DNA from 4 places in the Bradyrhizobium sp. WYCCWR 13022 genome. Region 1 is predicted to be linked to each of the others. Evidence: predicted binding sites of a transcription regulator. Region 1 holds the regulator's gene; each other region holds the start of a gene.

Region 1 (7,171 bases):
CAAGCGCATCGGGGTTGCGAAGGCCAACAGCGTGGTCGACGTCGGCATGCTCGAGTTCTGCATCCGCGAGGAGCTGAACCGTACTGCGCAGCGGCGCATGGGCGTGCTACGGCCGCTCAAGGTCGTGATCGAGAACTATCCGGAAGGGCAGAGCGAGGAGCTCGAGGCGATCAACCATCCCGACGATCCCGGCGCCGGCACGCGCAAGATCACGTTCGGCCGCGAGCTCTATATCGAGCAGGACGACTTCATGGAGAACCCACCGAAGAAGTTCTTCCGCCTGTCGCCGGGCAACGAGGTGCGGCTGCGCTACGCCTATTTCGTCAAGTGCACCGGCGTGATCAAGAACGACAAGGGCGAGGTCGTGGAACTGCGTTGCACCTACGATCCCGCGACCAAGGGCGGCAACGCGCCCGACGGCCGCAAGGTCAAGGCGACCATGCACTGGCTGCCGGCCGCGACATCGGTGCCCGCGGAGATCCGCATCTACAACCAGCTTTTTGCCAATCCGAGCCCGGACGCCTCGAATTTCGCGGCTGATCTCAATCCGAACTCGTTGGAAATCCTGTCCGACGCGCGGATCGAAGCCTCCGTTGCCGAGAGCAACTCGATGGAGCCTATGCAGTTCGAACGCCAGGGCTATTTCGTGCGCGACAGGGACTCGACGCCGGGCAAGCCGGTGTTCTCGCGCACCATCGGCCTGCGCGATACGTTCGCGAAGGAAGTCGCCAAGGGTTGAGGGACGCGGACATGAGCAACGAGGCCGACGCCATCGTTTCCGCCATCATCGCGAAATGGTGCGCCGGCTTCGCCAGCCTTGATGCGGCGGCTCTGTCATCGCTCTATTCGAAGAACGCATTCTTCTTTGGCTCGAACCCAACGCTTTATCGGGGCAGGGACGGCGTCACCAATTACTTCAACGGCCTGCCGCGCTGGCGCAAGCCCAGCGCGACATTTTCGGAAGTGCAGGCGACGCATGCAGGGCCTGACCTGATCAACATGGGCGCAACCATCAATTTCGATCTCGCCGGTGAACGGCCCGATCTCCTCGTGAAGATGAGCTGGGTCATCATCCGCGAGGACGGTGACTGGAAGATCGTCAATCACCACGCCTCGGCGAAGGCGCCGCTGATTTAGGGACGACGCGATCCCACAATTATCGTCATTCCGGGCTCGCGACAGTGGCGCGCCTCGGAACGACAGAAAATACGAACCCAATCTCTCTGCGCGCGTTGAGGATGGATCCAACCCAAGGATCCCACCATGCAGAACATCGCAGAGCATATGGAAGTCATCGGCGCCGATGGCGTCCACGTCGGCACGGTCGACAAGGTCGAGGGCAACCGCATCAAGCTGACCAAGAAGGACAGCGGCGAGGGCAGCCACAAGGGCCACCATCATTTCATCGACAAGGGCCTCGTCGCTGGTGTCGAGGGCAACAAGGTCCGGCTGTCGGCCAAGGCGGATGTGGCGGTGACGATGGAAGAGGAAAAGTAGGGCAGCAGCCCCTTCGTTCCCGATCCGTACCGCTATTCTGCGGCCTGCACGTTCCGGTAGCCTTTGCAACCGTAGCGTATCGCAGGGTTGCCAAGACATGGCGGAGCCGGGCCGGCCACAACGCGCCTCGCAGGGTATCGCCGGGACTTGGCCCACAGGCGGGGCCGCGTCGGCCGGCGGGTTTGTGCCGGCAGGGTTTGGCGTCTGGCCCGCGGTCGTCGGGACGCTGCGTGAATGGGCAAAGGCTGAGGCCGGCGCCGGGCGCCTGTTCCCGTGGGTGCCGATCGCCTTCGGCTGCGGGATTGCGCTCTACTTCGCCGCCGACCATGAGCCCGTGTTGTGGGTCACGGCTGCGACGGCGGCCGCATTGACGCTTGGCGCGGTCTTGTTGCGACGAAGCCGGTGGTTCGCGCCGGCGATCATGATCGCCGCGGTCGCGGCCGGCTTTGCCATGGCGACATGGAAGACGGCGCGCATCGCGCATACCGTGCTCACAAGGCCGCTTTATTCGGTGTCGCTGTCGGGCTTCGTCGAGACCCGTGACATCCGCGAGCGCACCGACCGTTTCGTGCTGCGCGTCACCGCGATGGAGGCGCAGCACAGCGATTTGAAGCTCGAGCGCGTCCGCCTCTCCGTGCGCAAGGGGATGGCGCCTGATGTCGGCAGCTTCGTGCAGTTGAAGGCGCGGCTGATGCCGCCGCTCGCGCCGTTGCGACCGGGGAGCTACGACTTCTCGCGCGACATGTTCTTCCAGGGGATCGGCGCGTCCGGTTTCGCGATGGGGGCAATCACGACTGTGACACCGCCCGATGCCGGCGGCTTGCAGCTGCGCTATGCCGCCGTCCTGCAAGGCCTGCGCGATGGGATCGACGCGCGCATCCGCGCCGTACTCGACGGCGACAACCGCGCGATTGCGACTGCGCTTCTGACCGGCCGCCGCGATGCGATCACGACGCCCGTCAACGACGCGATGTTTATCTCCGGCCTCGGCCACGTGCTGTCGATCTCCGGCTACCACATGGCTGTCGTCGCCGGTGTCGTCTTCTTCGCGGTTCGCGCACTGCTCGCGCTGATCCCCGGGCTGGCGGCGGGATTTCCCATCAAGAAATGGTCGGCCGCCGCGGCCCTGGTCGCTTCTGCTTTCTATTTGCTGCTCTCGGGCGCTGAAGTCGCAACCCAACGATCGTTCTTCATGACTGCCGTGGTGCTGATCGCGGTGATCGTCGATCGCCGCGCCGTCACCTTCCGCACGCTGGCGGTCGCGGCGCTGATCGTGCTGGCGGTGGCGCCGGAGGCGCTCGTGCATCCGAGCTTTCAAATGTCCTTCGCCGCGACGCTCGGGCTGGTGGCCCTGGTGCAGATCGGCATGCCGAACCTGTTTGCCTCACCTGACCACTCGGCGACCGCGCGCATCGCGCTGTGGGGCGGCCGCGAGATCGCGATGCTGTTCATGGCCTCGATGATCGCCGGGTTTGCAACCACGCCTTATGCCGCCTTCCATTTCCATCGCGTCACGCCCTACGGCGTGCTCGCCAATCTCGGCGCGATGCCGGTGGTCTCGGCGCTGGTGATGCCCGCGGGGCTGCTGGGATTGCTCGCGGCTCCCTTCGGACTCGACGGTGTGTTCTGGTGGTTGATGGGGATCGGCATCGACTGGATGGTGGCGGTGTCGCGCTGGGTGGCCGCACTGCCCGGAGCGATCGGCCATGTCGCCGCCTTCGGCACTGCGCCGTTGATTGCGGCGAGCCTCGGCCTGATCCTGATGGGCCTGTTGCGCACGCCGCTGCGCTGGTCGGGTGCTTGCGTGCTCGTGGCTGCGACCGTCTGGGGGCTGTCGGTCCGGCAACCCGATATCCTGATTGCCGCTGACGGCCAGAACGTCGCAGTGCGAGGCAGGGATGGGCAACTGCACGTGATCAGAATGAAGAAGGACAATTTTCTGCTCAAGGAGTGGCTTGCCGCCGATGCTGACCCGCGCGACGCGGCCAGCGCCTCGCTTGGTGACGGCGTGTCATGCGACGACGCCGGCTGCGTGACGACGCTCGCCGACGGTCGCATGATTGCGCTGTCGATACGCATCGACGCGCTGGCCGACGATTGCAGTCGTGCCGCGCTGGTGGTGACGACCAGGCCTACGGCGCCGGATTGCGCCGCGATGGTGGTCGATCGACCGCGTCTCGCGCACCAGGGCGCGCTGGCGCTCACGCAGCGCGGTGACGGTTTTGCGATTCAGGCTGTGAGGGGAAGGGGCGCAAACCGCCCCTGGTCGCCGGCGGCGACCGGCGATGGAGACTTCGAGCAGACCCTCATGCCAAGGTCGGTAGCTCCACGCTCCCGGGACGTAACACCGTCGGAGGCCGACCTTCAGGCTGAGGAGTAAGATCGACCTTTCAGCCGATCGGCAGCCGCGGCGTCGTGGTGCGGCTGTCAGCGATCCCTTGCGGCTTCTGCTCGCGCTCGCCGAGCGGCTGGGTCACGGGCAGTTGCAGCACGGTTGCGCGCTGACCTTCGACGAGCTGCGTCACCAGCACGTATTTGCCATCGGGGAATTCGATCGCATCGTGATGACGATCGGGAATGTGCGGATCGACCTTGCCGAACTTGCCGACGCGCGAGTTGACGGTGCGCGTCCAGATCCACCTGTTATCGTAACGGACGTTGTCGGCGAACGCGAGCTCCGTTCCCGGCAGCAGGCAGACCGCGACCGACATGTCGGCTTCGGAGGCGAAGCCGCGCGTCGAGGTACCGCGAAATGTTGTCGTGACGATCGTCTCGCCGACTTCTGCGGGACGTGTCGCGACGGCATGCAGGCTATAGTCACACATCGGGTGCTCCTCATCAGGGATAGTAACCCGCGCCTCTGGCCTGGAGGCGCAGGCCTCTATCAGAGTGGAAGCCTGCAAGACTCCGCTCGGTTGTAGGCAAATCTGCGGCCCGGATACGCAAGCCGCAATCACAATATCTTTCCCGAACCGCTAGGAACAAAGCCTGCTTCCGTGCATTCGGCGACCGTCGCCGTCAGCGTCCGGCCGGTGCCGACCAGCCCGAATATGGCCAGGCCGGCCGCGAGGATTGCTCGACGGTATTATGCGCATCACGCAATTGCGCGCTCGTCGCCTGCGGTGCCTTGCGGGCGCGATGTTGCGGCTGCGCAGCGAGGGCTTGTGACGCCGATGCTGCAATCAGCGCCATCGTGACGGTGCTCAGGAAGATCTTGCGCATGGTTGTCTCCTCGGTCGCCTGGAGGCTTATGAAGCGATGCGTGCTTCGTCGCGGCGTGCCGAGGATGTAGTGCTGGAGAGGGGGCCGGATAATCTGTGCAAAACCAGAAAGACCATCCGGCCGGAGCGGACAATCGTCCGCTCCGATCGTTGATTGCGCGTGAGCGCTCAGGTCGTCCGGCGCTCAGTACTTCCGATACAGTCCGATCAGCTTGCCCTGGATCTTGACCCGGTTGGGCGGGAGGATGCGGACCTCGTAGGCCGCGTTGGCCGGCTCCAGCGCGATCGAGGCGCCGCGGCGGCGGAAGCGCTTCAAGGTGGCTTCCTCGTCGTCGATCAGCGCGACCACGATATCGCCGGTGTCGCAGCTCTCGTTGCGCTGGATCAGCGCCATGTCGCCGTCGAGAATGCCGGCGTCGACCATGGAATCGCCGCGCACTTCGAGCGCGTAGTGCTCGCCAGCGCCCAGCATGTCAGGGGGGACGCTGATGGTGTGGCTGCGGGTCTGCAGCGCCTCGATGGGCGTGCCGGCTGCGATCCGGCCCATGACGGGCACCGCGACCGGACGCTCGCCCTCGTCGGCGGGCGGGCTCGATGTCGTGCGCACCTTGCCGAGATTGCCTTCGATGACGCTTGGCGTGAAGCCGCGGCGGCTACCGGCGGCGGCTTGGAGCTCCGGCAGCTTGATCACCTCGATGGCGCGGGCCCGGTTGGGCAGGCGGCGGATGAAGCCACGCTCCTCGAGCGCCGTGATCAGGCGGTGGATGCCCGACTTCGAGCGCAGATCGAGCGCGTCCTTCATCTCGTCGAAGGAGGGCGGCACGCCGCTTTCCTTCAGCCGCTCGCTGATGAACCGCAGGAGCTCGTATTGTTTGCGCGTTAACATCTCGACCAAAATCCCCCTGACGATGTCGTTCGATTCCGAGACGCTGAATTCAGCAATAAGCCGCTACATGCTCGAAACAAATCATGAACGGACACTATATGTTCGATACATGTTCCGCAACTGCTTAATTTACCGTGAACGCGGCAAAGTTCGCGGAACGGTTGCGAACGATGCGCTCAGGCGGGCAGTCGCAACACCTCGCAGGGCGCTCCCGCTTCGGCCTTCGGTGCGAATGGCGGACGCACGAGAAGTGCCTGTGCCGCAGCGAGATTCGCAAGCAGCGAGGAGTCCTGGTGATTGACGGGAAGGGCGACGAGCGTGCCGTCGTCACGCTCGTCGAGACGCGCACGCAGATAATCCTCGCGCTGGTCATTGGCGCCGACGTCGCGGCCGAGCACGGCGCGTTCGCGGCGATGATGGACAACCGAACGGCCGGACAAAGCGCGAATCAGCGGGACCATGAAGAGGAAACCGCACACGTAGGACGACACGGGATTGCCGGGCAGGCCGATCACGCGCATCGCTCCGAGCTGTCCGTTCATCATCGGCTTGCCCGGCCGCATTGCGATCTTCCAGAACGCCATCGCAGTGCCTTCGTCCCGGAGGGCCTGCTGCACCAGATCGTGGTCGCCGACCGAGGCGCCGCCCGTCGTGATCAGGATGTCGGCGCTGGATTCTCGCGCGCGGCGGATACCGGCGCTGGTGGCGGCAAGCGTATCTGCGGCAACGCCGAGGTCGATGGTGTCGGCGCCCTCGCTGCGGGCGAGCGCGTGCAGGGCGTAGCCGTTGGAATAGACGATCTGGCCATGACCGGGCGTCGATCCCGGCATCACCAGTTCGTCGCCGGTCGCGAGGATCGCGACTTTCGGACGGCGGCACACCGCGAGCTGCGGGTGGTTCATGCCGGCGGCAAGTGCAAGGTCCCGCTCGGTGAGCCGTACGCCCTTGCGCAGGAGCACGTCGCCCTCGCGGAAGTCGATGCCGGCGGGGCGAATGTGGCGCCCGGTGACGGCGGCCTCCTTGATGGTGATGCGCTTGCCGTCGGTGACGGTGTCCTCCTGGATAACGACCGCATCCGCACCATCGGGGATGACACCACCGGTGAAGATTCGCACGGCTTCGCCGGCGCCGACGGTCCCCGCGAACGGTCGGCCGGCTGCGACTTCGCCGACGACGACAAGCTGCGCCCCGGGCTTCGCCGCATCGGCCGCACGAACGGCATAGCCGTCCATCGCCGACATCGCCTGCGGCGGCTGCGTCCGCCGCGCCGCGACGTCGCGCGAGAGCACGCGGTGGAAGGCCGCCTCGAGTGCGACGACCTCTTCGGTCAGCGGCTGCGCGCCGGCAAGCACCGCGGCGAGCGCGTCGGAAACCGGCATCAGGGCCACGGGTGAAAACTCCAGCTGCGCCCGTTCGGGCAAATCGGCGGCGAGAGTTCTAGCCGAGTGCAGGCGCAGAGGCAAAACGGTGGTCGCGCAGCATGATTTGTCGTGCGTCGTCAGCTCGGCGACGAAGGCGCAAGATCAAAGTCGCCGCGGCATGATCCGGAAGGCGAAGCAGACCGGTT
Region 2 (7,171 bases), on a different contig from region 1:
CATGGTGTGCCCGTCGGCGGCGAGCTTGATTATCTCGACGAGGGCACGTTATCGGCCGCCATGCGGCAGCGGACCCTGTTCTAGCCATCCAGAGTTACGGAACGGACGACATGACGAAACTTTTCGCCACACGCTTCGCCTTGGTCGCGACGATGCTGCTGTTGGCGGCACCGGCCATTGCCGCACAGCAGGAAGACGACGGGGCTCCGCCGCCGTCGAAGCCCGGCAAGCCGATCAGCGCCGGCGAGGTGCTCTCGGGCGAGCTGAACGCCATGAAGGTTCGCGACGTCAAGAACGCGGGCAAGCGGATCGCGATGTACCAGATCACCTCCGAGCCGCGCCGCCTGCCGGCACCGAACGGGCTGTGCGATCTCGAGACCGGGCCTGAGACCTTCCAGCTCGTCACCTCCAGCAACGCGCAGGCTTCGCAGCTGAAATCCTTCGTCGGCAAGGAAATCTCGGTCAAGGTGGACGAGGTCGCCTGCGCCAGCGACCCCGGCCAGATGAGCGAGGCCGTGGTCACGAAGTGGAGTTTGGTGAAGAAGCAGTAGGGGCGGCCCTAAACCCTCACCGGCCCCAACGCCTCGAAATGCCCGCGCTTCTGCAGCCAGGTCAGCAGCACCAGGCTCGGAATCGCCACCAGCACGCAGATCACGAAGAACAGCGGCCAGCCGGTGCTGTCAGCGACGAAGCCGGCGCCCGACGACAGATACGTCCGCCCCACCGCCGCGAGCGCGGTGAGCAGCGCGTATTGCGTCGCCGTGTGCAGCGGGTTCTGGCACAGAGCCGAGAGATAGGCGACGAAGATCACGGTGCCGATGGCGCTGGTGAAATTCTCCGCGGAGATGGCGAGCGCCAGCGCCCATTGATTGGTGCCGAGCACGGCAAGCCAGGAGAAGGTGAGGTTGGCCAGCGCCTGCACCACGCCGCCGATCCAGAGCGAATTTGCCAGCGAATAACGCCGCGCAACGAAGCCGCCGGCAAAGCCGCCGATCAGCGTCGCAGCGAGGCCGACGCCCTTGACGATCGCCGCATAATCGTTGCGGGTGAAGCCGAGGTCGATCACGAACGGCGCGGTCATGGTGCCGGAGAACGCGTCGGTGAACTTGAACAGCACGACGAAGGCGAGGGCTGCGATCGCGTCCTTGCGCGACAGGAATTCGGAGAACGCGCCGATCGCCGCGTGCAGCACGCGCGTGAACGCGGTCTCTTCATGCGTTGCCGCTTCGGCCCGTACCGATTGCTCGGGCTCGGTCGCAAGCAGCGCCGTGATCGTTCCGATCAGCACCATCGCCGCCATCACCACATAGCCCCACATCCAGGCCGATGAGCGCGTGATGCCGGTGCTCTCGAAGCCGGAGACGATGAACAACGCACCCGCGGTCGAGACCAGCATGCCGATGCGATAGGCCGCGACGTAAGCTGCCATGCCGGCGGCCTGCTCGCTCTCGGGCAGGCTCTCGACGCGGAAGGCGTCGACCACGATGTCCTGGGTCGAGGATGTCGTCGCCACCAGCAGTGCGCCGAGCGCGACGTAGAACGGCGAACTCGCGGGATCTGTCATCGCCAGCAGCAGGATCGAAACGATCAGCAGCAGCTGCGAGAACAGCAGCCAGCCCCGCCGGCGGCCGAAGGCATGGGTGAACAGCGGCACATGCAGCGCATCCACCAGCGGCGCCCACAGGAACTTCAGCGTGTAGGGCGTGCCGACCAGCGCAAACAGCCCGATGGTCTTGAGATCGACGCCTGCCTCGCGCATCCACACCAGCAGCGTCGAGCCCGACAGCGCCAGCGGCAGTCCCGAGGAGAAGCCGAGGAACAGCACGATCAGCACCCGCGGCTGCAGGTACACGGCCAGGCTGTCGCGCCATGAGGTCGCAGGAGTGTCGGAGCCGGCGGGGGAGGTGGCGTCGGGTGCGGTCATGGGGAGGTGTTAGCAGATTCTGGGGGAAAAGACTCTGGTGACGCCAGTGAGACGGAAAGTCGTTGACGCATCCTCAATGTCATCGTCCGCGAAGGCGGACGATCCAGTAATCACCAGCGTCTCGATTCAATCACAATTGCCGCAGCGTACTGGATACCCCGCCTTCGCGGGGTATGACAGCGTCATGGTGGCCCGGCTATCGCGGGATAAAGGTCGTCCCAATTCGGGTTGTCTTTCTCGATCAATCGGACCTTCCAGGCCCTATTCCACTTCTTCAGCCGCTTCTCGCGTTTGATCGCATTCTCGGGATCGTCGAACTGTTCGAAATAGACAAGCATTGCCACGTCATATTTCTCTGTGAAGCTCTCAATTAGTTTGGATTTGTGTTGCGCCACTCGGCGGATCAGATCGTTCGTCACGCCAATATAGAGCGTGCCGCCGATCTTACTGGCGAGAATGTAAACGTAATAATGGCGTCCGCCCATCTGCTTTCTCTGGGATACTGGGTCGCCCGGTCAAGCCGGGCGACGACACCGAGAGTGAGGCGGTAGCGTACCGGATCGGTAAAAAGAATCACTCCCCCGCCTGCAGCTTCCTTGGAAACAGCTCCGGCGCTCCCGACACCAGCCGCGGGCCCTCAGCCGGCGCGTCCGTCTTGCTGAAATCCAGCTCCTCGATTCGGCCCGCCCGCTTCTCGATCTTGTCGGCGGAGATCAGGATCTGGCGGACATCCTCGTTCGCGTCGGCGAAATGTTTCTGCAGCTTCAGCACGCGGTCGCGCAGGCGGCCGAGGTCGTCGCCGAGCTTGATAACCTCGGTCTGGATCTGGTCGGCGGCATCGCGCATGCGCGCGTCCTTCATGATCTGCTGCATCACCTGGATCGCGAGCATCAGCAGCGAGGGCGACACCAGCACGACGCGGGCGCGGTAGGCCTTCTGGATCACGTCGTCGAAACCGTCATGGATCTCGGCGTAGACCGATTCCGACGGCACGAACATCAGCGCCATCTCCTGGGTCTCGCCGGTGACGAGGTATTTTTCGGCGATGTCGCTGACATGCTTCATCACGTCGCCGCGCAGCCGCTGCGTGGCGAGGCGCTTCTCCTCGTCGGTGCGGGCATCGTGCAGCGCGGTCATCGCCTCCAGCGGAAATTTCGCGTCGATGCAGAGCGGGCGCTGGTCGGGCAGGAACACGACGCAATCGGGGCGCTTGCCGGTCGAGAGTGTGAACTGGAATTCGTAAGAGCCCTTCGGCAGGCCGTCCTGGACGATCGCCTCCATCCGCGCCTGGCCGAAGGCGCCGCGCGACTGCTTGTTGGCAAGCACGTCGCGCAAGGTCGTGACCTGCGTGGTGAGGTCGGTGAGGTTCTTGTGCGCGCTGTCGATGATGCCGAGCCGCTCGTGCAGGGCGCGCAGGCTCTCCATGGTGTTGCGGGTCGAGTGCTCCATGGACTGGCCGACCCGATGGGTCACCGAATCCAGCCGCTCGTTGACAGCACGGGCCATCTCGGCCTGGCGGCCGGCCAGAGTCTGGGTCATGGCGTCAACCCGGCCGGAGGCCTCAGCTTGAGCGTGCAGCACCTGGGCGAGTCGCTCTTCGAGCTCGTCGGCCCGGATGGCGTGCGCCATCGCCAGTTCCGCGCCGCGTCGCCCGGACCTGGCGATCACGACCGCAATCACCACCAGCAGGATGAGGACGAGGGCGCCGAAGCCGATCAGCCCATCGATGGTGCGCACCGGCCAGTCGCTGAGCATGAAAATGATCTCGTTCATGCCAGCCCTTCTAGCCGATTCGCGCCCCCAAGCGAACGAAGAGGGAACGATGGGGCTAACGGCCCCCTCATTTTTATGGTTAACCAAGGGTGAAGTTTTATGGTTAGCGGAGGGTTAACGCGTTCCCCGCCGCATTGACCGCCTGTCGCGCGCGGCTTAAATCGCCCGCCATGGCCCTCAGAGAAATCATCATCCTGCCCGACAAGCAGCTGCGTCTGGTCTCCAAGCCGATCGAGAAGGTCACGCCGGAGATCCGCAAGCTTGCCGACGACATGTTCGAGACCATGTACGACGCGCCCGGCATTGGCCTTGCTGCGATCCAGATCGCGCAGCCGCTGCGGCTGATCACCATGGATCTCGCCAAGCCCAACCCGGACGGCGAGACCAAGCCGGAGCCGCGCGTCTTCATCAATCCGGAGATCGTCGCGTCTTCCGAGGAGCTGTCGGTCTACGAGGAAGGCTGCCTGTCGATCCCCGAATATTACGAGGAGGTCGAGCGGCCTGCGAAGGTGCGCGTGCGCTTCACCGATCTCGACGGCAAGCTGCACGAAGAGGACGCCGAAGGCCTCTACGCCACCTGCATCCAACACGAGATCGACCATCTCAACGGCGTGCTGTTCGTCGACTATCTGTCGAAGCTGAAGCGCGACCGCGTGATCAAGAAGTTCGAGAAAGCCGCCAAGCGCGCGGAGTGAGTCTTTGTAAGCACCGGCGTTGCCGCACGCTCCCCCTGCGCTCCCTCCCCCCTTGTGGGGGAGGGCCGGGGAGAGAGGGGTAGCCCCGGCGGTAGTCCCAACGGTGCGAAGAACTAATCGGCGCTTGAATCGAAAGACCGCGCCGTGTGGCACCCCCCTCCCTAACCCTCCCCCACAAGGGGGGAGGGAACGCATCGAGTTCTTGTCATGCCCCTCCGTCTGATCTTCATGGGCACGCCCGATTTCTCCGTGCCGACGCTGCTCGAACTCGTCGCGCATGGGCACGAGATCGTGGCTGTCTATACGCGTGCGCCGAAGCCCGGGGGACGGCGTGGGCTGCAGATGCAGCCGACCCCGGTCGAGGAAGCCGCGCGAAAGCTCGGCGTGCCCGTGCTGACGCCGAAGACGTTGAAGACACCGGAAGCGCTCGACGAGTTCAGCGCCTTTGAGGCCGATGCCGCCGTCGTCGTTGCCTACGGAATGATCCTGCCGCAGGCGATCCTCGATGCGCCAAAGCTCGGCTGCTACAATTTGCACGCCTCGCTGCTGCCGCGCTGGCGCGGTGCGGCGCCCATCAACCGCGCGATCATGGCCGGCGATGCCGAGAGCGGCGTCATGGTGATGAAGATGGACGTCGGCCTGGACACTGGCGACGTGGCCATGGCCGAGCGTCTGGCCATCACCGACAACATGACCGCGGTCGATCTGCACGATCGTCTCTCCCGCCTCGGCGCCGATCTGATGGTGCGTGCGATGGCGGCACTCGATCGCGGCGGGCTGCAGCTGAAGAAGCAGAGCGAGGACGGCGTCACCTATGCTGCCAAGATCGACAAGGCCGAGGCGCGGATCGACTGGAGCAAGCCCGCGCACGCGGTGCTGCGCCACATCCACGGCCTGTCGCCGTTTCCCGGCGCCTGGACCGAGCTCTCGGGCGTCAGCGAAAACGCGCGCATAAAAATCTTGCGCTGCGAGCTCGCCAAGGGCTCCGGTGCACCGGGCGCGGTGCTCGACGCCAAGCTCACCATCGCTTGTGGCGAGGGCGCGATCCGTATTCTCGAGCTGCAGCGCGAGGGCAAGGCGCGAATGCTGGCCAAGGATTTCTTGCGCGGCGTGAAGCTCGAGCCGCCGATGCGGCTCGCCTGATGCCCCGCTACAAGCTCACCATCGAATATGACGGTGCGCCGTTCTTCGGCTGGCAGGTGCAGGACACGCTGCCGTCGGTGCAGGGCGCGCTGCAAGCAGCCGTGAAGTCGATGACCGGCGTCGATCTGCGGGTGCATGGTGCTGGCCGCACCGATGCCGGCGTGCATGCGCGCGGCCAGGTCGCGCATGTCGATGTCGAGAAGCAGTTTCCGCCGGGGCGCTTTCGCGACGGCCTCAACGCGCATCTGCGCCCGCATCCGGTGGCGGTGCTCGAAGCGGAGATCGTCCCTGATACGTTCGAGGCGCGCTTCTCGGCCGTGAAGCGCCACTATCGCTACCGCGTCGTCAACACCCGCGCCAATCTCGCGCTCGACGTCGGCCACGCCTGGCGCGTGCCGCGTCGGCTCGATGCCGATGCAATGCATGCGGCAGCCCAACGCCTGCTCGGCAAGCACGATTTCACCACCTTCCGCGACACCGAGTGCCAGGCGAAATCGCCGGAGAAGACGCTCGACCAGCTCGACGTGCTGCGCGACGGCCGCGAGATCATGATCGTAACCTCAGCGCGCTCGTTCCTGCACAGCCAGGTGCGCTCGATGGTGGGCTCGCTGGTCTGGGTCGGCGAAGGCCGCTGGACCGCCGACGATCTCTCCGCGGCGCTGGAGGCGCGCAATCGCGCAGCCTGCGGAATCGTCGCGCCGCCGGAGGGGCTGTATCTGATGAGGGTGGATTATTGAAGCGGGCGTGAGGCGCGCCGTTGCCTCATCATCGGTGTCATGCCCCGGCTTGTCCGGGGCATCCAGTACGCCGCGGCCCATCCGTGAATCACGACTGCCTCGGAGTACTGGATCGCCCGGTCAAGCCGGGCGATGACAGCGGAGCACGGAGCGAGAGCAGCACCTACCCGAAATACCGCGTCAGTATCCCGCGATAGACCTTCGTCAGCTTCTCCAGGTCCACCACCGGCACGCGCTCGTCGACCTGGTGCATGGTCTGGCCGACCAGGCCGAACTCGATCACCGGGCAGTAGCTCGAGATGAAGCGCGCGTCCGACGTGCCGCCCGAGGTCGACAGCTCCGGCTTGCGGCCCGTTACCTCTTCGATCGCGGACACCGCGAGGTCGGTGAACGGACCGGGCTTGGTCACGAACACGTTGGAGTTCGAGGGTTCCCAGACGATGCGGGCCTTGATGCGGTTGCCGCAGGCTTTTGCGAGGCGCGTCTCGACCAACTCGCGCAGAGATGCCTGCGTATGGTTGTCGTTGTAGCGGATGTTGAACCTGGCGCGGGCCTCGCCGGGGATGACGTTGAAGGCCTTGTTGCCGACGTCGACGGAGACGAATTCGAGATTCGAGGCCTGGAACTGCGCGCTGCCATGGTCGAGCGGCTCGTCGGAGATGGCAACGATCAACCGCGAGATATCCGGCACCGGGTTGGCGGCGCGATGCGGATAGGCGACGTGGCCCTGCACGCCGTCGACATGGAGCGTGCCCGATTGCGACCCGCGCCGGCCGACCTTGATGGTGTCGCCGAGCGTCTCGACATTGGAGGGCTCGCCCAGCACGCAATGATCGAACTTTTCGCCGCGCTCGGCGGCCCATTTCAGCAGCTTGATGGTGCCGTTGATCGACACGTCT
Region 3 (7,171 bases), 1.5 Mb from region 1:
CTTGTAGGCGTTGAGCACAGTGACGTCGGCGGCACCGAACTCGGCTTCCTTGTCCTTCACCAGGAAGCGGAGCGCTTCCGAGACCAGGTACATGTCGTTGCGGGTGTTGCCGACGAGTTCGGCCGGCACCTTGGCGAGCGAGCCGTAGGTGGTCACCTGCTTGGAGATGTCGCGCACGAGCACGGCGAGCGACGGGAACGTGCCTTCGTTGACCTCGTGCTGAGCGACATAGTTGGTGACGGCCGGGCGCGGATTGCCGATCACGCTGTAGCCGGCGGCCTTGCCCTCGATGATCTTGCTGGCAGCCTCCGAGTTCTGGCTGAACGCGGCTATCTGGCTCTCGGGCAGCGCGCGGTTGAGCGCGTAGGCGGTCGGCACGGTGCCGATCAGGATCAGCATGATCAGGCCCATGCCCTTCTGACCGTCATTGGAGCCGTGGAAGAAGCTCACCAGCGTGCAGGTGAGGATCAGGATGCCGCGGATCCACAACGGCGGCGGCTGGTCGCCCTTCGGCTCGCCGAACAGAGCGGGCGTGGCACGCAGCAGCACGGTGCGGAGGATCAGCAGCAGGCCGGCGGCGAGCGCGAAACCGAACAGCGGCGACAACAGCAGCGCCTTGCCGATGTTGGTGGCCTGGCTCCAGTCGACGCCCGAGGTGCCGCTGCGGCCATGCAGGACCGCGTTCATGATACCGACGCCCATGATCGAGCCGATCAGGGTGTGCGAGCTCGAGGCAGGCAGGCCAAAGTACCAGGTGCCGACGTTCCAGATGATGGCGGCGATCAGCAGTGCGAACACCATGGCGAAGCCGGCGCTGGAGCCGACCTGGAGGATCAGCTCGACCGGCAGCAGCGAGACGATGCCGAACGCGACCGCGCCCGAGGACAGGAGCACGCCGAACAGATTGAACATGCCGGACCACACCACGGCGACGTGGGCGGGCAGCGAGCGGGTGTAGATCACGGTCGCGACCGCGTTGGCGGTGTCGTGGAAGCCGTTCACGAACTCGAAGCCGAGTGCGATCAGGAGTGCGACGAAGAGCAGGAGGAAGGGAGCCAAGGTCTTGACCTGCGCGCCGGTGGCATCCACGTCGACCCAGATGCTGTAGGCGACGAACAGCAGCGCAGCGGCGATCACCCCCATGTAGATCACGCCGGTGAGCGGATGGAATCCGCGATTGAGGTCCGGTCCCTTACTCAAGGCCGGCTCGATGGAGCCCGGCAAAGCAACGTCACTCATTGGAATTCTCCTGTCCCAAGGCCCCGATTTTGCGCGCGGCATGTGACAGGCGGTTGAAATGGCGGGAGGCAGTTGAAATGACGTGCGTTCTCCACGACTCGTCGTCGTGCATCGGTGCCGTCTCAGGCGGCGCGCGGTGCTTTCTTCTGCAACGCCGCGGCGATCTTCAGGTCTTCGACAAAGCGCTGATACTCGAGCACCTTGGCTTCCGGATCGGGCAGTCGCAGCAGGTAGGACGGATGCACCGTCACGAGAGCTCTGCGTCCTTCAGGGAGGTCTATGAGCCGACCGCGGGTCTTGCCGATGGGCGTGATCTTGCCGAATACACTCTGTGCGGCGGTCGCGCCCATCGCCACGATCAGCTCGGGCTGGATTGCCGACACTTCACGCTCATACCATTGCCGGCACGCCTTGATCTCCGGCGTTGCCGATTTCTGATGCAAACGGATCTTGCCGCGCGGCACGAATTTGAAGTGCTTCACCGCGTTGGTGACATAGACCTTCTTGCGATCGACGCCGGCTTCCGCGAGCGCTCGGTCGAGCATCTGGCCGGCCGGGCCGACGAAGGGGTGACCGTCAAGGTCCTCCTTGTCGCCGGGCTGCTCGCCGACCAGCATGATGGTGGCGTCCTTCGGTCCCTCACCGAACACGGTCTGCGTCGCGTCCTTGTAGAGCGGGCAGGCGCGGCAATGGGCGGCCTCCTCGCGAAGCGTTTCGAGATCGTCGGCAGCGGACTTGCGTTTCATCGGAGCCTCCGGCCGCTTCTGGGGCTTGTGCGGATCGGTTGCGGCATTGGCGATCATAGCACCGGTCATGCGCTCGGCGTCCTCGATCAGGGGCTTAATGATCGAGGCTTCGGGCAGGTTCCTCCAGTATTTCTTCGGCATCTCCGTCTGCATCGCCTTCACCTTGAGCCGCGCCGGATTGAAGATGCTGGCGTAGTAGCGCCGCCATGTCTCCTCCAGCCGGTCTTCGCTCGGTGCCTCGCTCTTGCTCACGCCCGGTATGAACGAGAGCGCGTGACCGTCCCAATGCGCGCAGAGATCGGGCGTCAGGATCGACCACGGCATGTCGGCAAAGCGCTTGGCGAAGAATGGGGCTGCGAGCTCGACGATGTGATGTTCCGGCTCGAACCAGGCGACGTAATGCGCCGCGCGTTCGCGGCCGATCTCGCGAAAGCGCACGAAGGCATGCATCTTGTGCTCGTCGCGATGGACCGCGCGCGCCATCGCCGTGACCAGCGCGACCTCGCGATCGGTCGTGACCTCGATGAGATCGTGGTTGTCCCTCAGCCGCCAGAGCAGGCGATAGAGGATCGCAAAACGCTCGCCGTCGCGATGCAGGATTGCCGCTTTCGCGAGGTCGATGAATTTGGCCGGCACGTTGAACGTGCCGTCGTTCGTCTCGAGGATCGGAGACGGCGAAGGCGGTGCAAACAATTCGGCGTCGCCTCCTTGCACGACCCAGGTGACATCGGCGGGCTGCACGTGATGAAGCACGAGGCTGCGCGCGGCTTTGCGCCAGCCGTCGAAATCGGTTTCGCTGTCGAGGGTGATATATTGCATCAGAAGCCAAACCCCAGTTGCGTTGCCTTCGGCTTGAACCGTTCGATCAGCCCGGCAGCATCGAGACGATGCGGCGCGGGACGATGATCGCTGAGGACGATGAACGGCAGCGCCTTGTTGCGGGGCACGTGCAGCCGCGCGAGATCGGAGAGGCGGATCGTGGTGGTGCGCCGCGTCGCGATGATGCGCTCGACCGCCTTGGTGCCGAAGCCCGGCACGCGCAACAGCTCCTCGCGGCTGGCGCGGTTGACGTCGAGCGGGAAACGGTCGCGATGGCGCAGGGCCCAGGCCAGCTTCGGGTCGATGTCGAGCGGCAGCATCGCGCTGTCGTCGACGATTTCGCCGACATCGAAGCCGTAGAAGCGCATCAGCCAGTCGGCCTGGTAGAGCCGGTGCTCGCGCAGCAGTGGCGGCTGGACCAGAGGCAACGCGCGGCTGGCATCCGGGATCGGGCTGAAGGCGGAGTAATAGACGCGCCGCAGCCGGTAGGAACCGTAGAGATTGGCGCTTGTATGGAGAATGGTGTGATCGTTCGCGCTGTCGGCGCCAACGATCATCTGCGTGCTTTGGCCAGCCGGCGCGAAACGTGGCGGCTTTACTTTCGTCGTCTTCGCTACGCGGTCTTCCTCGGCCTCGTCGAGCTTCAGACGCAGCCGGCCCATGGTGCGACGGATCGCACGCACGTCCTTTTCCGGCGCGAATTGCCGAAGGCTCGCCGCCTCGGGCATTTCGATGTTGATGGAGAGACGATCGGCATATTTGCCGGCTTCGGTGATCAGCGCGTCATCGGCTTCCGGAATGGTCTTGAGATGGATGTAGCCGCGGAAGTGATGCTCCTCGCGCAGCTTTCGCGCGACGCTCACCACTTGCTCCATGGTGTAGTCGGGGCTGCGGATGATGCCGGAGGAGAGGAACAGTCCCTCGATGTAGTTGCGCCGGTAGAAGTCGAGCGTGAGCTTGACCACCTCGTCGATGGTGAAGCGGGCGCGCGGCACGTTGGAGGAGGCGCGGTTGACGCAATAGAGGCAATCGTAATTGCAGGCGTTGGTCAGCAGCACCTTGAGCAGCGAAATGCAGCGTCCGTCCGGCGCGTAGGAATGGCAGATGCCCATGCCGGGCGCGGTCGAGCCCATGCCCTTGCCGTCGCTGGAATCCCGCTTCTCGGTGCCGCTGGAAGCGCAGGAGGCGTCGTACTTGGCGGCATCTGCGAGAATCTCCAGCTTGCGGTGCACGTCCATTATTGAATCCCTTTGATTTCGCTGATGAATCCGACAGGACGCCAATTCGGTTGACTCCCGGAGCATCGTTAGCTTTATATTAGAACATATCATGAACAAATGAGCCAGCCGCTGGTTCTCTTTTTGAGAGTCATCGGCAATCACCTCTGAAGGAGCGGCGAGCATGAGCGGCGCACGCAGAAGCGCGCTTGCGACCTTGCGCAGCCAGATCGAACGGATCGAGACGGCGGAGGTCGTGCATCATCAGGACCGTGTCGTGCTCGGTCACGGCGAAGTCGATCGCGCCTTGAAAGGTGGGCTCGCGCGTGCGGCAATCCACGAGGTGTTTTGCGAAGGGCGCCAGGGCGCGGCCGCGACCGGTTTTGTCACCGGGCTTGCGGGCCGCGTCACGGCGCAGCGGCCGCTGCTGTGGGTGCGGCAGGATTTCTCGGGACTTGAAACCGGCGCGCTGTCGATGAGCGGGCTCGCCGAGCTCGGCCTCGATCCGCGCCGTATCGTAATGGTGCGTGCCGCCGACGTGGAGAGTGCACTGCGCACCTCGGCCGATGCGCTCGCCTGCGATGCGCTGGGTGCCGTCGTGCTCGAGCTCTGGGGCGAGACCAGGCAGTTCGATCTGGTGGCGAGCCGCAAGCTGACGCTGGCCGCGCAGGGTTCCGGCGTCACCGGTCTGTTGCTGCGGATGGCGGCGCAACCTTTGCCCTCGACCGCGGAGACGCGGTGGATGCTGCGCGCGGCGCATTCGCCGCCGGGGCCAGCCTGGAGTGCCTGGGGCGCGCCGCGCTTCGATGTCGAGCTGCTGCGTAATCGTCACGGCCCGTGTGGCCGGTGGATCATGGAATGGAAGTGTGATGAGTGCCAGTTCAGTGAACCGTCGACGTATTCTCAGCCTGTGGCTGCCGCGCCTGCCCATCGACCGGATCCAGCGGTTCTTCAACAGCGCCGGGCTGGGTAAGGCCAATGATCCCAGCATCGTCGTCATCAAGAACAACAACGCGCTGGTGATCCATGCGTTGGACGAGGCCGCCGAGCGGCTCGGACTTTACATCGGCCAGCCGCTCGCCAATGCGCGGGCGGTGTGTCCGGATTTAAAAGTGTTCGACGCCGATGTCGTGGCCGACGCGAAAACGCTGAGCGATATCGCCGATTGGTGCGATCGCTTCACCCCGCTGGTGGCGTTCGATGCGCCGCATGGATTGTTCCTGGACATCACCGGCTGCGCGCATTTGTTCGGCGGCGAGGCTGCACTGTTGCAGACACTGGTCCGCGCGCTCGACCGTCAGGGCTTTGCCGTCAGCGCGGCGATTGCCGGCACTTCGGTCTGCGCGCGCACGCTGACGCGACAGGCCACGGGCAGCATCGTCGCCGATGGCGGCGAGGCGGCGGCGATCGACCGGTTTCCGGTGTCCGCGCTCGGTGCGGACGAGACCATCACCACCGGCCTGCGCCGCGCCGGCCTGAAGACCATCGGCGATGTCGCATCGCGCAGCGCCTCCGAAATCACGGCGCGGTTCGGCGCGCGGTTCTCCACGCTGCTCGCGCATGCGCTGGGACAGGGCGATGCGCCGATCAGCCCGCGCAAGCCGCTGCCCGATTACATCGTGGAGAAGCGCTTTGCCGAGCCGATCGCGACCGACACCATGATCGCGATGACGCTGTCGCGACTGGCTGATACGTTGATCGCCTCCATGGAGAAGCAGGGCAAGGGCGCGCGCCGGCTGGAGGCCGCGTTCTTCCGCACCGACGGCGTGGTGCGCGCGATCATGGTCGAGACTGGACGTCCGGTGACGCGGAGCGCCGTGATCGACCGGCTGTTCCGCGAGCGGCTCGATGCGCTCGCCGATCCGCTCGATCCCGGTTTCGGCTTCGACATGGTGCGCTTGTCGGCGAGCCGAACCGAGGTCGTGGTGCAGGAGCAGCGCGATCTCGACGCCCATGTTCACGACAATGACGAACTCGCCGCACTGATCGACCGCATTGCCGCACGGATCGGAGGAAAGCGCGTCGTCGTGCATCTACCTGAGGATACCCATGTCCCCGAGCAGGCGGTGCTGGCCGCGCCGGCGCAGCATCATCTCGCCGTCGCCATGGAGGCCCAGTGGCCTGCTCGTGCCGAAGGTGAACCGCCGCTGCGTCCCCTCAGGCTGTTCGATAAGCCGGAGCCGGTCACCGTGCCGTTCGCGACCGTGCCTGACGGGCCGCCGCATCAATTCACCTGGCGCCGCGCGAAACATGCGGTGGTGCGGGTAGAAGGGCCCGAGCGCATCGCCATGGAATGGTGGCGGCAGGACGGCAAGCAGCTGACGCGGGATTATTTCCGCATCGAGGATGCCGAAGGCCTGCGCTTCTGGATCTTTCGGGACGGTCTTTACGAGGGAGAGGTGTTCGATGCCGACGGCAAGCCCGCGCCACCCAACTGGTATGTCCACGGTCTCTTCGCATGAACGCGCCTGCTTATGCCGAGATCGGCATCACCACGAATTTCTCCTTTTTGCGCGGCGGCTCGGATCCGCGCGCCTATGTGCATCAGGCCAGCAAGCTCGGCATTCCCGTGATCGGCATCGCCGATCGCAACACGCTCGCCGGCGTGGTGCGGGCCTGGAAGGAGCTCGACAATGACAAGGTGCTGCACAAGCCAAAGCTGCTGATCGGCGCGCGCATCGTCTTCATCGACGGCACGCCCGACATTTTCGTCTATCCGCGCGATCGCACCGCCTATGGCCGGCTGTGCCAGCTTCTGACCCGGGGCAAGCGCGGCGACGACATCACGCGGATCGAGAAGGGCGAATGCCATCTCGGCTTTGCCGATCTGCTGGAGTTCGTGGAAGGCCAGCTCCTGGTCCTGACGCTGCCGCACCGGTTCGATGACGCGCAAGCGTTGGATATTCTTGGAAAGCTCAAAGCAAGCCGCGCCGAGGGCGTGTGGCTGGCAGCAAGCCTGATCTATCGTGGCGATGACCGCCGCCGCCTGGCACGGCTCGACGATCTCGCCGCAACAGCAAGAGTGCCGCTGCTCGCGACCAACGAGGTGCTCTATCACCACCCCGGCCGCCGTCCTTTGCAGGACGTGCTGACCTGCATTCGCGAAAAGACCACGATCGAGGCGATCGGACGCAAGCTGGAAGCCAATGC
Region 4 (7,171 bases), on a different contig from region 1:
CAGCTTCTACAGATGAACGCAAGGCTGCCCGATCGCCGGTAGCACCAGCGCGAACTATTGAAAGAAGGAGGTCACTTCGTGCCACCGATGAGCTCACAGTGAAGCTATTTGCGCAAGGCTAACACGAGCTCAGGCCAATACATAGAAGGGCTGAGCTGTGGCTCACAACTTGAAACGCAAATGGTCAAAAGTCTTCGTACAAACAAAAACGGCCGGATCTTTCGATCCGGCCGCAACGCAAAATTCTACTCGGCTAAGCCTACGCCACGCGACGCAACTTAGCCCCCGCCCAACTCTGGAATTGGATCAGCTGGCCTTCTTGACCGGCGCGTCGCCGACCTTCTTCTGGATGGCGCGCTTGAGCTCGAGGGCGCGCGGCGACAGGGCGTCGGCGTTGGCCTTGAGCAGAAAGGTGTCGAGGCCGCCATTGTGGTCGACGCTCTTCACCGCGTTGGTGGAGACGCGCAGGCGCACGTTGCGGCCCAGCGCTTCCGAGATGAAGGTCACGTTGACCAGGTTCGGCAGGAAGCGGCGCTTGGTCTTGATGTTGGAGTGGCTGACCTTGTGGCCGACGAGGGGGCCCTTGGCCGTCAGTTCGCAGCGGCGAGACATGGCAAAAATCCTTGTTTCGAACCCCCAACGATTGCGGCCGCCATTCGGGGCGCCACGGGGGCTAATTCTGTGTCCTTGCAGGGAGCGGGCGGACGTATAGGGGGTGAGGGCCGGGTAGTCAAGGATTTGGGGCGGGGTTTCATGCCACGCAACAGGTGTCATCGCCCGGCTGGACCGGGCGATCCAGTATTCCAGAGGCCGGCGTTTGAGAGCTCGGCCTCACCAGATCCGTCTCGGCGTACTGGATACCCCGCTTTCGCGGGGTATGACAGCGGAATGGGCGGACAGAGGTATCGCAGCCCGCGGGTTCGGCCAATCACCAAAACGGCAGTGTTTGAAGCGTCTTACCATCACAAAAGCGGCGCAATCGCCGATGAATAGTCCGGTGAGTTCCCTGGCTTTGGCGCCTGGATGCATTGCTTAGCGCCGCAACTGGCTTAAGTAACAACCACTCGCTTCCCGATTGGATCGTCTCGTGCACACGCTCACCCTCTTTCCGCCCCGGCTGCGCGCGGCCGGCAGGCTGGCTTTGGCCGCTATCAGCGGGCTGATGCTGGCGTGGGGGGCCGCGCCGGCCGCGGCGCAGGGCAAGCTCGAGGCGCAATACGAGGCCTCGCTATCAGGCATTCCGGTCGGCCGCGGCGCCTGGAACATCGATATCCAGGACGATGTGTTCTCGGCGGCGGCCTCCGGCGGCACCACCGGCATCCTGAAATCCTTCGCGGGCGGGTCCGGCACCGGCGCCTCGCAGGGGCGCATCGTCAACGGCGCGCTGGTCGCCTCCGCCTACCAGGCCTCCACCACCACTTCGAAGAAGACCGAAGAGATCCACATCACCCTCGACAAGGGCAATGTGAAGGAGTTCGGCATCATTCCGGAGCCGCCGGTCGACCCCGATCGCATCGTCGTCACCGATGCGCATCGCCGTGGCGTGTTCGATCCGATGACCGCCTCGCTGGTCCGCGTCCCCGGCACCGGCGATCCGCTGTCGCCGGAGGCCTGCCACGGCAGCGCGCCGGTGTTCGACGGCCGCATGCGCTACGAGCTCAGGCTCGATTTCAAGCGCATGGCGACCGTGAAGGCGGAGAAGGGCTATCATGGCCCGGTCGTGGTCTGCGCGCTCTATTTCGTGCCTGTGGCCGGCTACATCCCCGACCGCCCCGTGATCAAGTACCTCGCCGCCCAGCGCAACATCGAGATCGCGCTCGCCCCGGTCGCGGGCACCAGGATTTTGGTGCCGTTCTGGCTGAAGGTTCCGACCCCGCTCGGACCGGCGATGCTGGAAGCGACCAGCTTCATCACGACGGCGCAGCCGCCACGGGTAGCGAAGACGCAGTAGCGCTGCGCTGCGATTCCCCGTTACATCAACGGCTTACCCGCCGCCACCGCGCCATCGGCCGCAAGGCCCTTTCTACTGTGCATGGGGTTGTTTTCGCGCGATTGCGTTGGGGCGCCGCTTTGCCGTGAATCCATTTGACTCCGTCCCGATTCTGATTCGACTCCGCGCCATCCCCAACTTAAGGAATTCCGCCCCCAAATCGTCGCTTGTGCGACGGCCCAAAACTCCATCTAGTGCGCAGGAAACAAGGGCCCCGCGAGATGTTGCGTGAACGTAACGGGACTCCGGGGGGAGTCAGCGATTCGGCCGCGATTCGTTCTAGAGTCGTTCCGAAGCTTAAAGCGCGAGGGAAAAGCGTCGCAAAGTGAGACAGTTGCGCGAGTGTCGCGCGCCCGCACCCCGCCGCCCCAGATAGCACTGACATTCGCCAAAATCGCGATTACCTAATAAGCTGGACATGGCCTTTCCTCCTTCCCCCTTCGCTTCCGAGCGCGCGCCTGGCTCCGGCGTCACCGCGGTGCTCGGTCCGACCAACACCGGCAAGACCCATCTCGCCATCGAACGGATGCTCGCGCATTCCTCGGGGCTGATCGGCCTGCCGCTGCGCCTGCTCGCGCGCGAGGTCTACAACAAGATCGTCGCCCGCGTCGGGCCGGAGGCCGTCGCGCTCGTGACGGGCGAAGAGAAGATCAAGCCGAAGAACCCGCGTTACTGGGTCTCGACCGTCGAGGCGATGCCGCGCGATCTCGATGTCTCCTTCCTCGCCGTCGACGAGATCCAGATCGCCTCCGACCTCGAACGCGGCCACGTCTTCACCGACCGCATCCTCAACCGCCGCGGCCGCGACGAGACGCTGCTGCTGGGCGCGGCGACGATGCGCCCGATCATCGAGCGGCTGCTGCCGGGCGTGTCCATGATCACGCGGCCCCGCCTGTCGCAGCTCGAATTCGCCGGCGACCGCAAGATCACGCGCCAGCCGCGCCGCACCGCCATCGTCGCCTTCTCCGCCGACGAGGTCTACGCCATCGCCGAGCTGATCAAGCGCCAGCATGGCGGCGCGGCCGTGGTGCTCGGCTCGCTCTCGCCCCGCACGCGCAATGCGCAGGTCGAGATGTTCCAGAACGGCGACGTCGACTATCTCGTCGCCACCGACGCCGTCGGCATGGGCCTCAATCTCGACGTCGACCACGTCGCCTTCGCCTCCGACCGCAAGTTCGACGGCTACCAGTTCCGTCGCCTGACGCCGGCCGAGTTCGCGCAAGTCGCCGGCCGTGCCGGCCGCGCCACCCGCAACGGCACCTTCGGCACCACGGGCCGCTGCGGCCCGTTCGAGCCCGAGCTGGTGAACGCGCTCCAGAACCACGTCTTCGATCCCGTGAAGATGCTGCAATGGCGCAACTCGAAGCTGGATTTCTCCTCCCTCGGCGCGCTCCAGGTCTCGCTCAACCTCGCCCCCGGCCACGACACGCTGACGCGGGCGCCGATCGCCGAAGACATGCGCGTGCTCGACCACGCCGCCCGCGACGGCGAGGTGCGCGATATCGCGCATGGCAAGGCCGCCGTGGAGCGCCTGTGGGAAGCCTGCCAGGTCCCCGATTACCGCAAGCTCTCGCCCGCCGCCCATGCCGAGCTGGTGACGACGCTCTACGGCTTCCTGATGCAGAAGGGCTGCATCCCCGATTCCTGGTTCGCCGCCCAGGTCGACCAGGCCGACCGCGTCGACGGCGACATCGACACGCTGTCGGCCCGGATCGCGCAAATCCGCACCTGGACCTTCGTCGCCAACCGCCCGGACTGGCTGAAAGACCCCGAACGCTGGCAGGGGACCGCGCGGGAGGTCGAAAATAAATTATCGGATGCGCTCCACGAACGCTTGACTGAGCGTTTCGTTGATCGCCGGACCAGTGTATTGATGCGCCGCCTGCGGGAGAACACGAGCTTGAATACGGAAATCGGCAAGACCGGCGAAGTCATCGTCGAAGGCCATGTCATCGGCCGCCTCGATGGCTTCACCTTTGCACCGGATGCGGCGGAAGCCGGCTCCGATGCGAAAGCCTTGCAGGCTGCCGCGCAAGCGGTGCTCGCCGGCGAGATCAATGCGCGCGCCGAAAAGCTCGGCAACGCGCCGGACGACCAGTTCGTGCTGACGTCGGACGGCACCATCCGCTGGACCGGCGACGCCGTGGCGCGCCTCGTCGCCGCGGAGGAGGCGCTGCATCCGCGCATCCGCATCATCTCGGACGAGCGGCTGACCGGCGGTCCCCGCGACAAAGTGCAGGCGCGGCTCGACCTCTGGCTCAAGACCCATATCGAAAAGCTGCTCGGCCCGATGTTCGAGCTGTCGAAGGCCGAGGACGTCACGGGCATCGCCCGCGGCATCGCCTATCAGCTGGTCGAGGCGCTCGGCGTGCTCGAGCGCCCGAAGATCGCGAACGAGCTGAAGGATCTCGACCAGCCCTCGCGCGCGACGCTGCGCAAATACGGCGTCCGCTTCGGCGCTTACCACATCTATTTCCCCGGCATCCTCAAGCCCGCCGCGCGTGCGCTGGCCGCGCTCTTGTGGGCGTTGAAGCAGGACAATGTCGATCTCTCGGCATTGTCGGGTGCGCAGCATCTGGCCTCGTCCGGCCGCACCTCGTTCCCGGTCGACAAGAGCTTGCCGCGCGATGCCTATCGCGTGCTCGGCTACAAGCAGGCCGGCGAGCGCGCCGTCCGCGTCGACATTCTCGAGCGCCTTGCCGATCTGATCCGCCCGGCGCTGGCATGGCGCGAGAATTCGCCCGGCGAAAAGCCCGCCGGCGCGTTCGACGGCCGCAGCTTCGTGGTGACGCAGGCGATGACCTCGCTCACCGGCTCCGCCGGCGAGGATTTCGCCTCGGTGCTGCGCGCGCTCGGCTATCGCATGGAGAAGCGCCCGCCGCTGCCGCCGAAGCCGGCCGCGCCTGCTGCTGCGGAGGCACCTGTTGCTGCGGAGGCGCCGGCTGCTGAGGCTTCCGCCGAGACGCCTGCTGAAACGACCGACGCCGCGATCGAAGTCGCTCCGGAAGCCGTCACTGTCGAAGACGCGCCCGGCATGGAGCAGCACGACGAGCCCGCTCACGAGGAGCCGGCGCTCGAAGCCTCGCCCGAAGCACCCGTCACGCCGGAAGATGCCCCCGGCATCGCCCCTCCGGCGGAAGAGCCTGCGGCGCCCGCAGAGGCTGCAGCAGAAGCAGCTCCCGCCGAGACCGCTGCAACGGAAGCCATCGCTTCGCCCGACGCCGCTGCGCCTGCTGAAGCCGTTGCCGCGCCCGCCGAGCCCGAGCTGATCGAAGTCTGGCGTCCCGGTGGCCGTCACGAGGATCGCAAGCCGCGCCACGAGCGCCATCGTCATCAGCGCCACAACAACCAGCGTCCGCAGGCCGGCGCTCAAGCCGGCGCTGCGTCCGCTGAGGGCGAGGCCGCGCAATCGGCCGATGGCGAGAAGCGCGGGGAGCGTCATCGTCACGGCGGCCATCGTCGCGATGCCGGCAGAGATTTCCGCAAAGGCCGCGAAGGCGGCGAGGGCGGTGAGCGCCGCGACGACCGCAATCGCAGCTTCCAGGGCAAGGATCGCGACAACAAGGATCGCGATCGCAACCGCGACAACAAGAAGTTCGGCGGTGATCGTGACAAGGGCCGCGACAATCGTGGCCGCGACCGTGACAAGGGCCGCGACCGCCGGGATCGCGAGTCCGGTCCGTCGCTGCGCCCCTACGCATCGAGCGCGAACCCGCGGGAGCGTGATCGCCCCGCGGACCCGAACTCTCCGTTTGCCAAGCTCGCCGCGCTGAAGGAGCAACTCGCGGGTCGGAAGGAGTAATCCCACGACCACCGAGCGGCAGCGTCTCGATAAATGGCTGTGGCACGCGCGGGTGGTGAAGGCGCGCACCTCCGCCGCCGAGCTCGTTGTGACAGGCCATGTCCGCATCAACGGCACGCGCGAGAAATCACCCGGCCATGCGATCAAGCTCGGCGACGTCATCACCGTCGCGCTCGACCGCACCGTGCGTGTGCTGAAGGTGACCGGCTTCAACGAGCGCCGCGGCGATGCCGCCTCGGCGCGCGTGCTCTACGAGGAGCTCGGCACGAAGAGCTCGGCGACGTAAAGCGCAATTAATTGCGCTTCGTATTCATTTCTTGGTCGATCAACCACATAAAGCCGTCATGATCGGGGCTTCCCGACCTTGCAGCGCGGAGCCATCCGCGCTACGCAAGCCGCGACTTTTAAAAGAGCTTTTCGGAGCGTTGGATGACTTACGTCGTCACTGAAAACTGCATCAAGTGCAAGTACACCGACTGCGTCGAGGTCTGCCCGGTCGACTGTTTCTACGAGGGTGACAACATGCTGGTCATCCACCCGGACGAGTGCATCGATTGCGGCGTGTGCGAGCCGGAATGCCCCGCCGACGCCATCAAGCCGGACACGGAACCGGGCCTCGAAAAGTGGCTGGAAGTGAACACCCAGTACGCCAAGAGCTGGCCGAACATCACCCAGAAGAAAGAATCACCCGACGACGCGAAGGAATTCGACGGGATGGAAGGCAAGTTCGAGAAATATTTTTCTCCGAACCCCGGCTCCGGAGACTAAATTCCGGCCCAAACTTAACCCTAATACTTTCGGCAGCGCCGAAAACCAGCCCTCAAGACCCCTAAATCATTGATTTTTGCGGGAAATGTGCTATATTGAGCACATTAAGCTGAACCCCCGTCAGCCCAGTTGGCCCCGTTGGGTTCCCGTGAAACCAAATGTCGAACAGGGGCGTGGCAGTTTCCGCGCGCAGGCTGTGTCACAGAAAACGCGTAAAAAGAGTACTTCAGCGAGGGCTTCCCATAAGGAGGCCAAAAAAGTCGCCGCGGCCAGCCGTAGCGCATCCAAGGGTCGGACCGCCGCCAAGGCGCCGCCGGCTGCAAAGTCCTCGAAGAACAAAAGAAGCGCAATGCCTAACAAGACTGCCAAACCGGCCGCGAAAGCGACCGTTGCCAAGCCTGCTGCTGCCAAGGCTCCCGCTGCCAAGCCCGTTGCTCCGAAGGCTCCCGCTGCTCCGAAGGCTCCTGTTGCTGCCGCCCCCGCCAAGGCCCCCGTCGCTGCTGCCAAGCCGGCCGTGAAGGCCGCTGCGCCCGCGCCGAAGGTCGAGGAAAAGAAGGTCGTGACCCAGCGCCAGGGCTTCAAGGCCAATGAATTCGTCGTTTATCCCGCTC

What was found. The regulator LexA, encoded in region 1, represses DNA repair genes until DNA is damaged. The targets are predictions, from matches to a motif close to TGTTCNNNNTGTGTTCNG.
Region 2: a site for LexA is predicted at 3,729-3,746, ahead of QY049_RS29045 (DNA recombination protein RmuC). Genes of this name have one in related genera too.
Region 3: a site for LexA is predicted at 4,123-4,140, ahead of QY049_RS08585 (ImuA family protein). Genes of this name have one in related genera too.
Region 4: a site for LexA is predicted at 2,266-2,283, ahead of QY049_RS29805 (helicase-related protein). Genes of this name have one in related genera too.

The regions. Positions count from the first base shown of each region.
Region 1 is NZ_JAUIZJ010000002.1:88,362-95,532, forward strand. Features, by position in the region: gene QY049_RS01360 (glutamine--tRNA ligase/YqeY domain fusion protein) at 1-739, shown strand, start outside; gene QY049_RS01365 (nuclear transport factor 2 family protein) at 751-1,137, shown strand; gene QY049_RS01370 (DUF2171 domain-containing protein) at 1,264-1,497, shown strand; gene QY049_RS01375 (ComEC/Rec2 family competence protein) at 1,595-3,877, shown strand; gene QY049_RS01380 (hypothetical protein) at 3,888-4,322, opposite strand; gene QY049_RS01385 (hypothetical protein) at 4,516-4,719, opposite strand; gene lexA (transcriptional repressor LexA) at 4,903-5,604, opposite strand; gene glp (gephyrin-like molybdotransferase Glp) at 5,781-6,992, opposite strand.
Region 2 is NZ_JAUIZJ010000023.1:422,861-430,031, reverse strand. Features, by position in the region: gene recR (recombination mediator RecR) at 1-84, shown strand, start outside; gene QY049_RS29060 (hypothetical protein) at 111-551, shown strand; gene QY049_RS29055 (MFS transporter) at 560-1,924, opposite strand; gene QY049_RS29050 (GIY-YIG nuclease family protein) at 2,107-2,409, opposite strand; gene QY049_RS29045 (DNA recombination protein RmuC) at 2,498-3,697, opposite strand; gene def (peptide deformylase) at 3,868-4,392, shown strand; gene fmt (methionyl-tRNA formyltransferase) at 4,600-5,535, shown strand; gene truA (tRNA pseudouridine(38-40) synthase TruA) at 5,535-6,272, shown strand; gene dapE (succinyl-diaminopimelate desuccinylase) at 6,436-7,171, opposite strand, start outside.
Region 3 is NZ_JAUIZJ010000002.1:1,574,691-1,581,861, reverse strand. Features, by position in the region: gene QY049_RS08600 (inorganic phosphate transporter) at 1-1,239, opposite strand, end outside; gene QY049_RS08595 (UdgX family uracil-DNA binding protein) at 1,362-2,804, opposite strand; gene QY049_RS08590 (putative DNA modification/repair radical SAM protein) at 2,804-4,042, opposite strand; gene QY049_RS08585 (ImuA family protein) at 4,206-4,994, shown strand; gene QY049_RS08580 (DNA polymerase Y family protein) at 4,891-6,483, shown strand; gene QY049_RS08575 (error-prone DNA polymerase) at 6,480-7,171, shown strand, end outside.
Region 4 is NZ_JAUIZJ010000023.1:580,643-587,813, reverse strand. Features, by position in the region: gene QY049_RS29820 (AAA family ATPase) at 1-85, opposite strand, end outside; gene rpmB (50S ribosomal protein L28) at 307-612, opposite strand; gene QY049_RS29810 (DUF3108 domain-containing protein) at 1,142-1,951, shown strand; gene QY049_RS29805 (helicase-related protein) at 2,409-5,792, shown strand; partial or broken gene QY049_RS29800 (RNA-binding S4 domain-containing protein) at 5,806-6,078, shown strand; gene fdxA (ferredoxin FdxA) at 6,222-6,560, shown strand; gene QY049_RS29790 (CarD family transcriptional regulator) at 6,910-7,171, shown strand, end outside.